3 regions of the Litoribrevibacter euphylliae genome follow, and region 2 is predicted to be linked to each of the others. Evidence: predicted binding sites of a transcription regulator. Region 2 holds the regulator's gene; each other region holds the start of a gene.
The links. Region 2 encodes sigma-54, which starts transcription at its own class of promoters, with help from an activator protein. Its sites were predicted from a motif close to TGGCACNNNNNTTGCTNT; they were not measured.

Region 1 (3,371 bases), 120 kb from region 2:
ATGTTGCCAATGTTGGCGGCCTTCTCTGCTATTGGTTTGATTGCTGAAGGTATTGGTTTGGTAGCGCATGCGAAGTACTTGAACACCGAAAGTGGTGAAGGTGCGGCAGCGCATTACATCCAGTGGACGACCTTTGGTAAAACCTATCTTCTACGAAATCTATTGATTGGCGCCGGTGCACTGATCATGGCTGGTATTGCTATTTTTGGTGGTGATAACGCAATGTCAGTCACTGTTGCTGCATTAACTTCGCTTGCTATGGTGCTTGCACTGTTAGCCGGTCGTGCCTTGTTCTACGTGTTGGTGATACCAACTACAATGCCAGGGGCCTTCTTCTGGAAGAACAAAGGCTTTGAGCAACACGCGCGTGATATTGGTTTGGCAGAGATGCCGCAGGTGGGGGTTGTTCCTGATCTTCACTAAAACGTTTTAGTTTTCGCTGAGTTAAGACAATAAAAAACGGAGCTATTTATCAGCTCCGTTTTTTTATGTCTGTGAGAGGTGAATGACGTTATTTCTCTTGCTCGCAATCACGCTATTTCACTTCATAGAAGTTGTCATCATCGTCGTTTTTATTATCAGTGGCCTGAGTCGTTGTGCTTTCATTACTAGGTAAGAAGGCTTTGAACTCTTGTTGCAGTTCTTCAAGCAAAGTCTTTCCTGCCAGAATCTGTTCGCTTTTGAGTTCTTCGGTGAATACTGGTTCAGTTTCCTGGGCTTCTTTCAGTCCGGCTTTTGCCGCCAATAATACCCAAGCGTAGGCGGTGATCGGGTTGCGTTGGGTGCCTTTGCCTGAATAGTGCATCAATGCCAGGTTGTGCCATGCAGTAATGAATCCTTGGTTGGCGGCGGTTTGGTAGAGTTCAAAGGCTTTTTTGAGATCTTCGACGCATCCCAAGCCGTCTTCATAAAAGGTAGCCAGATTAAATTGAGCCTGAGCCAGATTTTGTTTGGTGGCTTCGGTAAACCAATAGTGAGCAGACACCAGATCCACTTGACCCAGTTGCCCTTGGGCATAGAGTAGCCCGAGGTTGTACTGCGCTTCGGCAATATCGAACTTACCTGCACGCCAATAACATTCAGCTGCCAACTCGGGGTAGGTTTTCTGACCGTCCCCTTGTTCGTAAAACACGCCCAAGGTATAGAGCGCTTGCGTCGCGCCTTTCTCAGAGAATTGAATGGCGAGATCATACCGAGCTTGAGGGTCTTCCAGCTCTGCCAACCTTTCTATAAAGGTGGTGTTGAGCTTTGTTCGTTGCTGTTCGGTCAATAAGGCTTCCGGGGGTGCCTGCTCAGATGCCCCTCTATTAAAGAGCTTATTGATAAATTGTTTTAAGACCATAACTGTTTTCCATTAAAACTCACGCTTGTCGAACCTGATTAATGTTCTTTAAGGGTGAAGACTATTAATAGGCTAATTAGATGCAAGGTCTACGCCTTATTTATAGAAAGAAGCTTATGTAAACGTCTTGTGCTTCGAGCTGGTACAAAAAATAGTCAGTTCTTATGGTGCGTTTTTTGTTATTGGCTGATTTGTCTGTGTGACTTGTTAGATCTTGGGGCGATGAGGGATGACAAAACTGAGCAAGTGCTTGTTTTTGCACTGAACTTATTCAGAAAGATAACTAAAAAGTTAGAAAAAGAGGGTTCTGCCTCATTTTGGTAATTTCATACTGGGTGTGTGGTTTTATTTGGTGCGCCTAATTTACCAAAGCGGATGAAATTAAAAATAATAGGTGTCTATAACTTTATAACTCATTGAAAATATTTATAAAAATAAGTTTTTTCTTTCTTGGCACGCTCTCTGCTATGTCCTATGTGTATTAGAAACAATCGTGATTTTCTTAGAGTAGCGGGAAGAGTTCCATGAGTAAGCAAAGAATAGTAATTGTCGGTAATGGCATGGTTGGACATAAGTTCATCGACAACGTACTGGAAGGTGAGTCACGCGATCAGTATCAGCTCGTCACTTTCTCTGAAGAACCACGCCAAGCGTATGACCGAGTTCATTTAACAGAGTACTTTGCAGGACGATCAGCTGAAGACCTATTAATGGCTCCGGAAGGCTATTACCAAGAAAACGATGTCGAGATTCATATCAATGAAAAAATCGTAGACATTGATCTTGATGCGAAAGAAGCTATTGCTGCCAGTGGCGCCCGTGTTGCTTATGACAAACTGATTCTGGCGACGGGTTCATATCCGTTTGTTCCGCCTATTCCTGGTCACGATCAAGAACATTGTTTGGTTTATCGTACGATTGAAGACCTTGAAGCCATTAAAGCGTCTGCAAAAGTCTCTAAATCCGGTGTTGTTGTTGGTGGTGGTTTGCTTGGTTTGGAAGCCGCGAAAGCACTGCACGATTTAGAACTTCAAGCGCATGTGGTTCAGTTTGCGGATCGCCTAATGAACGTTCAGTTGGACGTGGGCGGTGGCGAAATGCTGAAGAATAAGATCGAGTCGCTAGGCGTACAGGTTCATTGCTCTAAGAACACTCTGAACATTACCGATGGCGAGAACGCTCGCTATCGTATGGAATTTGAAGACGGCGAATTCCTTGAAACAGATATGATTTTGTTCTCTGCCGGTATTCGCCCACAAGACGAGTTGGCAACCAAGGTTGGTCTAGAGGTTGGTCCTCGTGGCGGTATTGTGGTGAACAACCAGTGTCAGACATCGAACGAAGACATTTACGCGATTGGTGAGTGTGCCCTTTGGAATGGTCAGATCTTTGGTTTGGTTGCTCCAGGTTATCAGATGGCGCAAGTGGCGTACGATCACATCGCAACCTCAGGTACGACTGACAATGCCTTCACCGGTGCAGACATGTCGACCAAATTGAAGTTGATGGGTGTGGATGTTGCGAGTATTGGTGATTCATTAAGCCAGACCCCTGGTTGTCACAACTACACCTATGTGGACGAGCCTGCTGAAATCTATAAGCGCATAGTGGTCAGTGCGGATAAGAAAAAATTACTCGGTGCGGTATTGGTGGGTGAGGCCGAAGATTACGGTACCTTGCTTCAGTACGCATTGAATGGCATTGATCTGCCAGAGCATCCGGATTCATTGATTCTTCCAAATCGTGACGGTTCAGAAGCTGTGGGTCTTGGCCCAGATGCTCTGCCTGATACGGCTCAAATCTGTTCGTGTTATGACGTCAGCAAAGGGGCGATCTGTTGCAGCGTTCAAGAAGGCGCGCACACCATTGGTGATGTGAAAGATGTAACCAAAGCCGCAACGGGTTGTGGTGGTTGTGCTGCATTAGTTACCCAAGTAATGAACAGTGAACTTGAAAAGCTGGGTGTAGAAGTGAACACAGACATTTGTGAGCACTTCCCACACACGCGTCAGGAACTGTTCCATATCAT
Region 2 (3,371 bases):
TGGGTGGCGACACGATTACGCATTAAACTACGAAGTTCATGAACAGACATGGTCGATGTATCGACGACCAGGTCCGCATTGTTCAGTAGAGGACCGAGAATTTTTCGCTCTAATTGAATGGCTTCTCTCAGGGAGCACGAGTCTGAGCTTAAGGGGTGTTTTCTTCGTGATGCGTTGTAGCGCTTAACGATAATATCTTCATCGCTGTCCAAGAAGATTACCTGATATTCGATCGTCTTTTTCTTTAGCGCTTCAAATGTTTTGTTTAACTGTTCATGACTGCCGTCGAAGTTTCTGATATCGACACTGATGGCTGTGTTTTCATAAGCACTGGAGTTGGAAATAGCATCAAGTAAATTAAGCAGAAGGGGTTCAGGAAGATTGTCGATGCAATAGAAACCACAGTCTTCTAAGGCGTGTAACGCAGAGCTTTTTCCGGAACCAGAACGGCCACTGACAAAGATTAATTTCATTGGTGACTCCTCGGTTCCTTCAAATTATGGCTATTAAGTTTAGCTGGTTATTACGTAAAAAAGTTCATCGTCTGATTGGGTCGCTCGCAAAGAGTCCCTGAAATCAGCATGACTAAACTTTCCTGCGATGGTTGCCAGAATATCTAAATGATCATCATTGGCTTCTTGTGGTACCACCAGTGCGAAAATAATATCGACTTTTTGTTTGTCCAACGAATCAAAGTCGATAGGCGTTTCCAGCATCAGTAATACACCGATTGGTTTCTCGCAGGAAGGTAAGCGACAGTGAGGAATACCAATACCATCCCCCAGGCCAGTACTGCCGAGACGTTCGCGTTCGATGAGCGCATCAAAAATTTCGTGTGCGGAAGGCCCTGAAATGTGTTCAGCGAGGATCTGGGAGATTTCTTCGATGGTGCGTTTTTTACTCTGACAGGAAGCGCACCATAAGGTGCGCTGTTTGGATAGTATGCTTGATAAATCCATTAAGGCTGCTCGTTAATTTTTCTCATGTCGCAGCTACATGTTATATGGGTTGATTTGTTTACTGGGGTTAACGAGCCAAAGATTTTTCTTTGTGTTTAATTAATTGACGATCTAATTTATCTGTTAGTGCGTCAATTGCAGCATAAAGATCATCATGCTCTGCATTAGCAAACACTTCACCACCGGTTACATGTAACTTGGCTTCTGCCAGTTGTCTTTGTTTTTCAATACTCAGTGTAACTTGAACATTTGTTATTTGGTCATAGTGTCGCTCAAGTCGATCCAATTTGGAAGTAACATAATCGCGAATGTTGGTAGTAATATCGAGGTGGTGGCCACTGATGTTTACTTGCATATAGGACTCCTTAATTTAGTATGCTGTGGTCCAAAAGAATCCAGCTTATAAGGTGAAGCTGGAGGAGGTCTGTGCCTCCTTCATCTTTAATATAGTCCTAGCATGCAATGAATACAATGACCTGTATCAATTAGCTACCTCAGATTAAAAATTCCTTTAAACCAAGCGCTTACGTTCATTCGAAGGTGGGATGTTCATCGCCTCCCGATACTTGGCGATGGTTCGTCTTGCAACTTTAATCCCTTGCTCACCCAGTAAAGTGGCAATTTTGTTATCACTGAGCGGCTTTTTAGGATTCTCTGCGGCGACAAGTTTCTTGATAATGGCGCGGATTGCGGTCGAAGAGCATTCGCCACCAGAAGAGGTGCTGACGTGGCTCGAAAAGAAGTATTTCAACTCGAAGATGCCACGAGGCGTGTGTATGTATTTCTGCGTAGTGACACGGGAAATGGTTGATTCGTGCATTTCAACGGCTTCAGCAATGTCGTGCAGAACCAGAGGTTTCATGGCTTCATCGCCATAATCCAGGAAGCCGCGTTGGTGCTCCATAATTTTAGTGGCGACTTTTAGCAGCGTTTCATTCCGACTTTGAAGACTCTTCAGAAACCATTTTGCTTCCTGCATGTGATCCTTCAGGAAGGTATTGTCAGCACTGGAATCCGCACGTCGAATCAACGAGGCATAACTTGGATTGATGCGAATCTTAGGTGTGATTTCCGGATTTAAATCGACACGCCAACGGCCATTGGTTTTCTGAACAACTACGTCAGGCACCACATAGTCGGGCGTCTGTTGATTGATCTGTTCGCCAGGACGAGGATGCAGTGTTTGAATCAGGCTGATGATTTCTTTTAGTACATCTTCTTTGATGCGTCCTTTGCGCATAATGCCGGCAAAGTCTTTGTTGCCAAGCAGCTCTAAATGGCGCAATACGACGATTTTTGCTTCTGATAAAAACGGTGTTTCAGGTGGCATCTGATTAAGCTGAACCTGAAGACACTCCTGTAAATTTCGCGCGCCAGAACCGACTGGATCAAAACGTTGAATCAAATGCAGAACCGCTTCAACTTCCTCAATGTCGACGCGATTCTCGTCATCTTCAGAGAGGTCGAGTTCTGAGTTGGCGCTGATACAAATGTCTTCAACCGATGTTTGCAGGTAACCATCATCATCAATGCCGTCGAGAATATTTTCTGCAATGATACGATCCGTGTCGCTCATTGGCGTTAAATTCAATTGCCAGCTTAAGTGATCTTGAAGTGTTTCGGTGACGGTATTACGGGATTCAAAATCATAGTCATCATCGTCTGACGGCGCTGAAGCTTGAGTTGGAGTGTGTTGATAAATGTCATCCCAACCGGTATCTATGGTGAGGTCTTCAGGGATGTCGTTGTTCCACTCACTGTCAGTTTCAGTGGCTTCTTGCGATGATGTTTGAAAATCATCACGACTGAAATCGTCGCCGCTGTCGCTATGATCGCCCGCGAGAAAATCGGTATCTTCTGAGTTTGATGGTGTTTCGCCTGGATCGGAATCAAGCGGCTTTTCTGCCATTTGATCTTCAATGGAAGGTTGTGAGGCTTGTTCAAAATCCTCTTCCACTTCTAGCATTGGATTATTTTCCAAGGCTTGCTGAATTTCTTGTTGTAAATCCAGGGTTGAAAGTTGTAACAGTCGAATGGCCTGTTGCAACTGAGGTGTCATGGTTAATGACTGCCCCATCTTGAGCTGAAGCGATGTCTTCATAAATTACAACGTATCCTTATGCTTTCACTCAGCGTGTGCGGTTGTAATCTGAAGAAATGATGTTGTGAAAACCGCACAAGCAAATTATTTGCCATTGGCAATCAAGTATAAACCAAAATAAGTTCAAAAGTGTTGATTTGTGTATCTGGAAAACTCAAAACAGTATGGCCTGAATTAAATGTTGAAGTTCTCTCCGAGATAGATGTCTTTTACTTTTTGATTATTCAGGACGTCATCACTTTGTCCTTCGGCAATGATATGACCTTCACCAACAATGTACGCTTTGTCACAGATTCCCAACGTCTCTCGAA
Region 3 (3,371 bases), on a different contig from region 2:
AGACATCACTCGACCCGCACCGTGGCTGCAACTGCAGAAACTTTCTTCATTTCCCAAGCCTCGGACGATGAAGGATTTAGCGCCCATGCTTCCGGGGATGATCCCCAGTTCATTTTTACGCGCTCGAACTGCGCCTTTACGTGTCACCAGCACATCTTTCCCGTAGTGATGTTCTCTCGATACATAGTTATGGTGGCAGTTCACCGCTTCCATTCGTGCTTCAAAGTCGATACCTAATGCCTTTCTTACCGCCAGAATGACTCGGTTCATCATTACTTCGCGGTTAGTTCGAGCGAAGTCCTGCGCCCATTCAACCGCTTCCACGTATTGTTCAAAATGATCCGATCCTTCCGGTAGATAGGCCAGGTCGGAATCGGGCAAATGGATATGCCAACGCTCCATATCCTTTTTAGCCAGTTCAATAAAGTGTGTACCGATGCGGTTTCCCACACCTCTAGACCCACTATGCAGCATCAGCCACACACTACCGTGCTCATCCAGACACATTTCAATGAAGTGGTTACCTGTGCCCAAGGTTCCCAAATGGTTTAAGTTGTTGGTGTTTTTCAACACCGGGTGTTTTTCCTTTAATACATCGAACTGAGTGGCCAACGGTGCCCAGGCTGTCATTACGTCGTTAGGTGCATCATTCCAGGCACCTTTATCTCGTCCACCTCGGGCTCGTGCTGATCGTCCGTGAGGCACCGCTTGTTCAATGGCTGAACGCACGCCCGATAAATTATCCGGGAGTTGCGAAGCGTGCATGCTGGTTCGAACCGCCATCATGCCGCAACCGATGTCCACGCCCACGGCGGCGGGAATAACGGCGCCTAGTGTCGGGACCACGCTTCCGATGGTTGCGCCTTTCCCAAGGTGTACGTCTGGCATGGCGGCCACCCACTTATGGATAAAGGGCATCCTTGAGATGTTCTTCAACTGTTCTTTGGCTTCAGACTCAAAAGGTACGCCCTTCGTCCAGGACTTGATTGGCACGCCGCCATCTTGCATTACTTCATAAGGTTGATGAGTCATCGCTGTATTCCTTGTTTTCAATTACTGCTCTTAATGTCGTTCTTTATTTAGTGATATTTGTTTTTGAATTAGATATAGCGAGTAGGGTGCCAACTTTTGAAATTAACGGGAAAATAATTTTTAACCGATTGATTTTAAACGGTAAAAATATTTTTTTGTGTATTTTTATTCTCTTGGAGTTAACTGTGTGTCTTGTGTATAGCTATCTAAAAAGATAGTTATATAATATATTTGATAGATATATTGATGTTTGTTTTGTGTGTTTGATGGTTATGAAGACAGTTGCTATTAGTATTTTAGGCACCACGATGGATAGGCGTGGTCGAGGTGAGAAGCGATGGGATAAGTGGCGTCCTACCGTATCCATGTGTCAGCACGATGATCTGTTGATTGATCGTCTTGAATTGCTCTTCGACAATCACTCATTAAGCTTGGCTGAGCAGGTGAAAGAAGACATCGCCAGAGTTTCTCCTGAGACAGAGGTGGTCTTTCATCGTGTGAATTTCAGTGATCCTTGGGACTTTGAAAGCGTTTACAGTCAGTTGCTGGATTTTGTACGTGCCTACTCTTTCAAACCTGGTAAAGAGAATTATCTGACCCACATTACCACCGGCACGCACGTTGCGCAGATTTGTTTGTATTTGTTGACGGAAGCGGGCTACTTGCCAGGCAAGTTATTGCAAACGTCTCCGGCTAATCGAAACAGCAATCTTCCGGGGCAATATCAGATCATTGATCTCGATTTGTCGAAGTACGATCAGATTGCGTCCCGGTTCCAAAAAGAACACCACGAAGGTACCACGTATCTAAAAGGTGGAATTGAGACGAATAATCCGGCGTTCAATACCATGATTGAACAATTGGAGAAGGTGTCTGTTCGTTCTAATGAATCCATTCTGATTACCGGGCCAACCGGGGCAGGGAAGTCGCAACTGGCTCAACGGGTTTACGAACTCAGGAAGCAGCGAGGTAAGCTGTCGGGTCGTTTAGTCTCGGTGAATTGCGCCACCCTGCGTGGTGAAAATGCGATGTCGGCGTTGTTCGGCCATAAGAAAGGCGCGTTCACCGGCGCAACTACGGATCGACCGGGGTTACTAAGGGAAGCCAATCAAGGCATGCTGTTCCTCGATGAAATTGGTGAATTAGGGTTGGATGAACAAGCGATGTTGCTTCGGGCCATCGAAGATAAGCGTTTCATGCCCTTCGGTTCAGATAAAGAAGTGACCAGTGACTTCCAGCTAATAGCAGGGACAAATAGAGACCTGAATAGGTTATCCAGTGAGGGCGCTTTCCGGGAAGACTTGTTGGCTCGGATTGATCTTTGGACGTATCAACTGCCGTCGTTGAAAGAGCGCATTGAGGATTTGGAACCAAACATCGACTATGAACTGGAAGTATTTTCCGGCAAGTCGGGTTATCTGGTGAGTTTTAACAAAGCCGCTCGGGATAAATACCTGGCTTTCAGTCGTTCTTCAGAAGCACTGTGGTCAGCCAATTTTCGGGATTTGAATGCCAGTATCACTCGCATGGCAACCCTGTCGGATGGCGGGCGCATTACGGTTGATGTGGTTGAAGAAGAAATCAGTCGTTTGAGACGAAAGTGGAAGCCAGATTCAAGCTCAGGGTGGCAATCAATCAAGGTGATTTCGGAGGTAATGGATACAGACGCGATCAATCAAATGGACTATTTCGATCAACTAAAACTCGCCCATCTGATTGAAGTCTGTAGGCAATCTGGTTCAATGGCAGAAGCCGGAAGAACGCTCTTTAATGTAAGCCGTGAAGAGAAGAAATCGAATAATGACTCTCATCGAGTCAAACAGCTATTAGCAAAATATGGATTGAGCTTTGGTGAGTTGTGATTGTTTTTTCTTATGCTTTTCTTAATATTAATCTGGGTATTATGACCGGCTAATCAACTAATTTTGAGAGGGATTTTCAAATGCGTATATCACAGGTATGTGGCTTTTTAACGCTAGTTCTAAGTGCTCAGTTAAGTCAGGCAAGTGAGCTTATTTATAAAACCGTATCTGTGTCTGACGCACGTGATCGGATCATTGAAATTACACAGACGCTACGGCCAAACAAAGATGGCAGTTTTACGTTATTGAAGATTGAACCAGAACAGGAAGCAAACGCTTTTTTCGATAGAGCTTGTAAGGAAGAAGTTGGCCCGGAAGCTCGTTTTATCAGGGTTAATGAAGGAGAGACTATTGTCTCTGAATCAACTGTCTTTGGTTATGTTTGCCAATCGGAGTCCTAAAATTAATTAGCGATATTGTTAATAAGGCGGATATTGCTAATTTACACTGGCGCAAAATGGGCAATTTGGAGTGCTT

Region 1: a site for sigma-54 is predicted at 1,794-1,811, ahead of nirB (nitrite reductase large subunit NirB). Genes of this name have one in related genera too.
Region 3: a site for sigma-54 is predicted at 1,107-1,124, ahead of ACFOEK_RS08290 (RtcB family protein). Genes of this name have one in related genera too.

Annotation. Positions count from the first base shown of each region.
Region 1 covers NZ_JBHRSZ010000002.1:1,182,174-1,185,544, reverse strand. Annotated here, with positions in the region: gene ACFOEK_RS07075 (DmsC/YnfH family molybdoenzyme membrane anchor subunit) at 1-423, shown strand, start outside; gene ACFOEK_RS07070 (tetratricopeptide repeat protein) at 536-1,342, opposite strand; gene nirB (nitrite reductase large subunit NirB) at 1,867-3,371, shown strand, end outside.
Region 2 covers NZ_JBHRSZ010000002.1:1,066,891-1,070,261, reverse strand. Annotated here, with positions in the region: gene rapZ (RNase adapter RapZ) at 1-473, opposite strand, end outside; gene ptsN (PTS IIA-like nitrogen regulatory protein PtsN) at 513-959, opposite strand; gene hpf (ribosome hibernation-promoting factor, HPF/YfiA family) at 1,027-1,314, opposite strand; gene ACFOEK_RS06495 (RNA polymerase factor sigma-54) at 1,471-3,060, opposite strand; gene lptB (LPS export ABC transporter ATP-binding protein) at 3,235-3,371, opposite strand, start outside.
Region 3 covers NZ_JBHRSZ010000004.1:171,234-174,604, forward strand. Annotated here, with positions in the region: gene ACFOEK_RS08290 (RtcB family protein) at 1-1,032, opposite strand, end outside; gene rtcR (RNA repair transcriptional activator RtcR) at 1,305-2,894, shown strand; gene ACFOEK_RS08300 (hypothetical protein) at 2,975-3,295, shown strand.